Linked DNA regions of Pedobacter sp. W3I1. The protein of the gene in region 1 interacts with the protein of each later gene in a pairwise test. Links are inferred from orthologs where the notes say so. Each region holds a gene or a part of one and is shown in the gene's direction. Other genes may lie near its edges. The genes, in order: eno and rpe.

What was found.
Region 2: the proteins of eno (region 1) and rpe interact in binary tests that used the Escherichia coli proteins (3 or more experiments, as listed by UniProt). The link is inferred for Pedobacter sp. W3I1 from one-to-one orthologs.

What each region holds. Positions count from the first base shown.
Region 1 is NZ_JAUSXN010000001.1:1,687,060-1,690,230, reverse strand. Bases 220-3,052 are described here. They hold eno (phosphopyruvate hydratase), read left to right. Parts: upstream 220-904; coding sequence 905-2,200; downstream 2,201-3,052. Other genes in these bases: QF042_RS07255 (trimeric intracellular cation channel family protein), read left to right, coding at 2,810-3,052; QF042_RS07260 (septum formation initiator family protein), read left to right, coding at 2,376-2,675; QF042_RS07270 (DUF2911 domain-containing protein), read left to right, coding at 220-623. In the rest of the region: more of QF042_RS07270, read left to right, coding at 1-219; more of QF042_RS07255, read left to right, coding at 3,053-3,171. UniProt on the Escherichia coli protein: Catalyzes the reversible conversion of 2-phosphoglycerate (2-PG) into phosphoenolpyruvate (PEP). It is essential for the degradation of carbohydrates via glycolysis.
Region 2 is NZ_JAUSXN010000001.1:3,061,961-3,065,156, forward strand. The notes cover bases 7-2,864. They hold rpe (ribulose-phosphate 3-epimerase), read left to right. Parts: upstream 7-1,028; coding sequence 1,029-1,700; downstream 1,701-2,864. Other genes in these bases: pnp (polyribonucleotide nucleotidyltransferase), read left to right, coding at 7-687; QF042_RS12740 (carboxypeptidase-like regulatory domain-containing protein), read left to right, coding at 1,784-2,572; QF042_RS12745 (hypothetical protein), read left to right, coding at 2,553-2,864. Outside these bases: more of pnp, read left to right, coding at 1-6; more of QF042_RS12745, read left to right, coding at 2,865-3,056; QF042_RS12750 (TonB-dependent receptor), read left to right, coding at 3,016-3,196. UniProt on the Escherichia coli protein: Catalyzes the reversible epimerization of D-ribulose 5-phosphate to D-xylulose 5-phosphate.

The sequences.
Region 1 (3,171 bases):
ATGCAGCTACACGTATTAAATTTACCGATGATGTTAAAATTGAAGGCAAAGACTTACCTGCTGGCGAATATGCTTTATTCAGTATACCTGGTAAAAATGAATGGACAGTTATTTTTAACAAAACGGCTAATCAATGGGGTGCTTATGAGTACAAGGAAAGTGACGATGTATTGCGTGTAAAAGTAAAAACAACAGCTTTAAAGGATAAAGTAGAAACCCTTACCATGCAATTTTCGGCTGTTGGCGAAACTTCTGCAACGTTAAATATGATGTGGGAGAACAATGCCTTTGCCATTAATATTACTACTTCTATTGATGAAAAAGTGATGGCTAATATTGCTGAAGCGATGAAAGGCGAAAAAAAGCCCTATTTTAATGCTGCAATGTATTATTATCAAAATGGAAAAGATTTAAAAACCGCATTAGAGTGGATGACTGAAGCAGAAAAATCAGATCCTAAAGCACCATGGTTTAAACTGTGGAAAGGCCGTATCCAATTAAAAATGGGCGATAAAGCGGGAGCATCAGCTACAGCACAGCAAGGTATAGATGCTGCAAAGACGCAAAAGGTTGACGAATATGTACGTCTTAATTCAGAACTTTTAGCTGAAGCAAAGAAATAAATAACCCTCATTTCGACCGCAGTGGAGAAATCTATCGGCATTATACTGTACATAGATCTCTCCATTTCGCTGCGCTTCAGTCGAGATGACGACATTCATCCGGCAATACAGATAGCCTATATTAACTTAAAATTAACCGTTGATTAACTTGAACAACTATCATAACATTAACCCTTAAAACGCTTTATTTATTTAAAAATAATACTAACTTTGATGTTGCGCTTAGTAATTGTACTTTATACACTAAGCAGGTTAAAAAATCAATAAAAAATTAAATAAAAATGAGCATAATCGTTAATGTCCATGCCAGACAAATTCTCGATTCGAGAGGCAATCCAACAGTAGAAGTAGAAGTTGTAACAGAAGCAGGTGCTTTTGGCCGTGCAGCTGTACCAAGCGGTGCATCTACTGGACAATATGAGGCTGTTGAATTACGTGATGGAGATAAATCTACATATTTGGGTAAAGGTGTTTTAAAAGCTGTAGAAAATGTAAATACTAAAATTGCTGATGCATTAAGAGGTATTGATGTTTTTGAGCAAAATACAATTGATAAAATCATGTTAGACCTGGATGGTACCGAAAACAAAGGTAACTTAGGTGCTAACGCAATTTTAGGTGTTTCTTTGGCTGCTGCTAAAGCTGCTGCTGATGAAATCGGTCAACCATTATACCGTTATATTGGTGGTGTTAACGCAAATACTTTACCAATTCCGATGATGAACATCATTAACGGTGGTTCACACTCTGATGCGCCTATCGCTTTCCAGGAATTTATGATTATGCCAGTTGGCGCACCTTCTTTCTCTGAAGCTTTACGTTGGGGAACTGAAGTTTTCCATAGCTTGAAAAAAATTCTTCACGATAGAGGTTTATCTACTGCAGTAGGTGACGAAGGTGGTTTTGCACCAACTTTTGATGGTACTGAAGATGCAATTGAAACGGTTTTAAAAGCAATCGAAACTGCTGGTTACAAACCAGGTTCACAAATCTGTTTAGCTCTAGACTGTGCATCTTCTGAGTTTTACAAAGATGGTAAATACGACTATACTAAATTTGAAGGCGCTACTGGAGTAATTCGTTCTAGCGAAGAGCAGGCACAATATTTAGCTGATCTTTCTGCAAAATATCCAATTATCTCTATTGAAGACGGTATGGACGAAAACGATTGGACTGGCTGGAAAAGCTTAACGGATAAAATCGGCGACCACGTTCAGTTGGTTGGTGATGATTTATTTGTAACTAACGTAACCCGTTTACAACGTGGTATCGACGAAGATACGGCTAACTCAATCTTGGTAAAAGTGAACCAGATTGGTTCTTTAACTGAAACCATCAATGCCGTAACTTTAGCACAAAACAGTGGTTATACTTCGGTAATGAGTCACCGTTCTGGCGAAACTGAGGATGTTACAATTGCAGATTTAGCTGTTGCATTAAACTGTGGACAAATTAAAACTGGTTCTGCATCACGTTCTGACAGGATTGCAAAATACAATCAATTATTACGTATTGAAGAAGAATTAGGTGAAAACGCTCGTTTCATTGGTTCAAAATTCAAATACGCTAAAAAATAATTATAGCCTTGGGTTTAAACCCAAGGCTATAATGTTAACAAGTTGAAAAACTTATTTGGAAAACATCCGGAGATTTTAAATCTTCGGATGTTTTTATTTTAATACTATATTTGTTCTACACACCTTACAGGTTTTTAAAACCTGCAAGGTATAAATAACGGTTTTCGAGAAATATATGAAACGTTTAATAGATCTTTTCCGCAATAAATATTTCCTTGCTACTGTCGCTTTTGCGCTGTGGATGCTATTTTTCGACAAAAACGATATGATGTCGCAATATGAATATCGCAGTCAGGCGAATAAACTGCAGGAAGAAAAGGAATATTTCGAGAAAGAAACCGCCCAGGTTAAAAAAGATTTAAACGAACTGAATACCAATCTGAATACGGCTGAAAAATTTGCCCGCGAAAAATACTTCATGAAAAAAGACAATGAAGATGTTTTCGTGATTATTCAGGAAGAGAAAAAGGATTAGTTTTCAGTTGGTAGTTCCCGGTTAGCAATTGGCAGTTTGGAGTTAACAGTTAAGCCATAGAGGACTCCCTCAACAATTAATTTATCTAACCAACGAACCTTCCAACTTTTACCTGTAACGTTTCAACTTACGCCATGCTGCATATTCTCTACATTATCGCCATAACAGCTGAAGCCATGACCGCAGCACTTTCTGCAGGCCGACGTGATATGGACTGGGTTGGTGTTTGTATTATTGCCTGGGTTACTGCATTAGGTGGTGGCACGGTTAGAAATGTATTATTTGGCCATTATCCGATGAGCTGGGTAGAACATCCAGAATATTTAGTGATTACCGCGGTAGCAGCATTACTCGCTGCATTTATCGCATCAATCATGACGAAACTTAAAAAGCTATTTCTTTATCTAGATGCATTAGGCTTAGTGGTTTTTACCATTATTGGCTGTCAGGTTGCACAGGAAATCCATTTGTCTTACTTAATTGTACTTTTCAGCGG
Region 2 (3,196 bases), 1.4 Mb from region 1 along the record:
GATATTTTAGGTGATGAAGATCATTTAGGTGATATGGACTTTAAAGTAACTGGTACCGAAAACGGTATTGTTGCTTGTCAGATGGACTTAAAAATAAACGGTTTATCTTACGAAGTTTTAACTAAAGCTTTGCTACAGGCTAAAGAAGGTCGTTTACACATCTTAAACGAGATGAAGAAAACCATCAGCTCACCTAACGAAGATTACAAACCACATGCTCCGCGTATTGTTTCTTTAACAATTGATAAAGAATTTATCGGTGCAATTATCGGCCCTGGAGGTAAAATTATCCAGGAAATGCAACGCGAAACTGGTGCTTCAATTTCTATCGAAGAAGTTGATGGCAAAGGTATTGTAGAAGTATTTGCAGATAACAAAGCAGCTATTGATGCGGCGGTTACCCGTATCCGTAACATCGTTGCTAAACCAGAAATTGGCGAAGTTTACCAAGGTAAAGTAAAATCAATTATGCCATTCGGTGCATTTGTTGAGGTTATGCCAGGTAAAGATGGTTTATTACACATCTCTGAAATTTCATGGGAACGTTTAGAAACCATGGACGGTGTATTAAAAGAAGGTGATAAAATCGAGGTTAAATTATTAGACATCGATAAACAAGGTAAAATGAAACTTTCTCGCAAAGTTTTATTGCCAAGACCAGAAAAACCAGCTGCGCCACAAGCGTAAAAAAGTCCGATATCCGCAAAGTCGGTAAGTCGGAAGATATTAATGATTAGCCCTTTCGGTGTAAAACTGAAAGGGCTTTTTTGTTTTAAATCGACTTAATGCGCTTCGTCATGCTGAATTTATTTCAGCATCTTTATTTCTTAACTTAAAAACTTCAGAGTTCTTTTGTAACTTGCATCGTAGCGTCATGCTGTCCAGATTTTATATCGGGATTAGCACCTTACCTGCTATTAAGATCCTGATCCCGAAATTTCGGAACAGGGTGACGATCGTTTTTAGATTTTGCTGATACAAATTATAATAACAATTTATTTACCGAATTAAAGAATTAAAGCTTAAATATGAAATACATCATTGCCCCATCTATACTTTCTGCTGATTTCGGCAACTTACAGCGCGATATTGAAATGATTAACCACAGTGAGGCCGATTGGTTCCACGTTGATGTGATGGATGGTGTTTTTGTGCCCAATATTTCCTTCGGTTTCCCGGTAATGGCTGCAGTAAAAAAGCATGCTACTAAACCGTTGGATGTACACTTAATGATTGTGGAGCCTGATAAATTTATCGGTGAATTTGCGAAAGCAGGAGCGGATCGAATCACCGTACATTACGAAGCGTGCACACACCTGCATAGAACTATTCAGTTAATTAAAGCATCTGGCTGCAAGGCTGGTGTGGCTTTGAACCCTCATACGCCAGTAACCTTATTGCAGGATGTAATTGAAGATCTTGACCTGGTACTCATCATGTCGGTTAATCCTGGTTTCGGCGGGCAAGCTTTCATTCACAATACCTACAAGAAAATAAAGGATTTAAAGGCCTTAATTCAAGGGGTAAACGAAAACTTAATTATTGAGGTTGATGGAGGCGTTGGTTTGCAAAATATTGCTACATTAGCATCAGCAGGTGCCAATGCTTTTGTGGCTGGAAATGCAATTTTTGCCACGGATAATCCATCAGAAACCATTTCCAAAATGAAAAGCCTGACAGTTAGCGTTATAAATATTTAATAGTTAATGTTTTATTGCTAAATTGTTTTTAGGATGAGGCGGATACAGTCTTAATACCTGATACTTTTGCCTTGATACTAAAAATGCTCAAATTTCGGCTGATCCTTTTCCTTTTAATTGCTGGTTGCGGTTTTGCTATAGCTCAGCCTTTAGTTAGAGTTTCGGGGATAGTTTATAGCGATGAAAAGTTGCCATTGTCTCAGGTTACCGTTATCGTTCTCGGACAGGCGCAATCAACAGTTACAGATGAATTTGGTGTATATACCATTTATTCAAAATCTAAAACATTTAGCATTAAATATTCGCTTCTGGGTTATCAACCTCAAACGATAAAGTTTAATGAGCGCTCAGGGTCGCGGATTACCAAACAGGTAAATTTAATACCCAATATTAATGAATTAGAGCAGGTTAACATTACCAATAAACAGAATCAGCTAAGTAATACCACTACCATTAATATTGCAGATGTTTCATCAATGCCATTGGTTTCCGGCAATTTTGAAACCATGCTCAAAACGCTGCCTGGTGTATCTACAAATAACGAATTAAGTGCCCAATATAGCGTTCGGGGAGGCAACTTTGATGAAAATCTGATTTACATAAACGATGTAGAAATTAACCGGCCAGTGTTGATCCGCAACGGACAGCAGGAAGGGTTAAGTTTTATCAATTCAGATCTGGTGAGTAAAGCAAAATTCTCTGCAGGTGGCTTTGAAGCGAAATACGGTGATAAACTTTCATCGATTTTAGATATCAGGTATGATAAGCCCGATAGTAATCAAACTATTTTTAGTACCAGTCTTTTAAATACCTCGTTAACTACTAAAAAAGATATTCAAAAACAGCTTTCTTTTGGCTGGTTTACGCTATAAAAACAATTCGAGCGTATTGATTAAACAGGATGAAAAGGGGAGTTACAGTCCAAATTTTGCCGATGCTCAGTTCTTATATCAATATGATTTTTCATCAAAATTAAATATCAGTTTTTTAGGGAGCTTTAACCTCGGTCAGTTTAAATTGGTGCCTACCAACAGGGAAACTCAGTTTGGGACTTTGAGCACAACATTAAGGTTAAATGTTGATTATACCGGACAAGAGATTGATGATTACCAAACTGCAGGCAGTGCCGTTACCGCTACCTATTCACCTAAACCAAACCTGGTAATCAAGTTTATAAACAGTTATTTTAGTACGATTGAAAGAGAACGTTTCGATATCAACGGCAGTTATATTTTTGATGAAGTGGACAATACTTTTTCAGGTGAAAATTTTGGCGTGATCAATAAAAACAGGGGTATTGGCAGTTATTATAATTATGGAAGAAATAGTTTTAAATACCCAAATCTTTGCTTCTGAAATAAAAGTAGATCAGAATTTTAACAATCATGTTTTTTCCTGGGGTTTAAAATTCGATAATTCGAAATATAACGACCAATTGAACGAGTACAATTACACTGATTCTGCGGGTTTTATTTTACCGGACAATTCGAAAAACA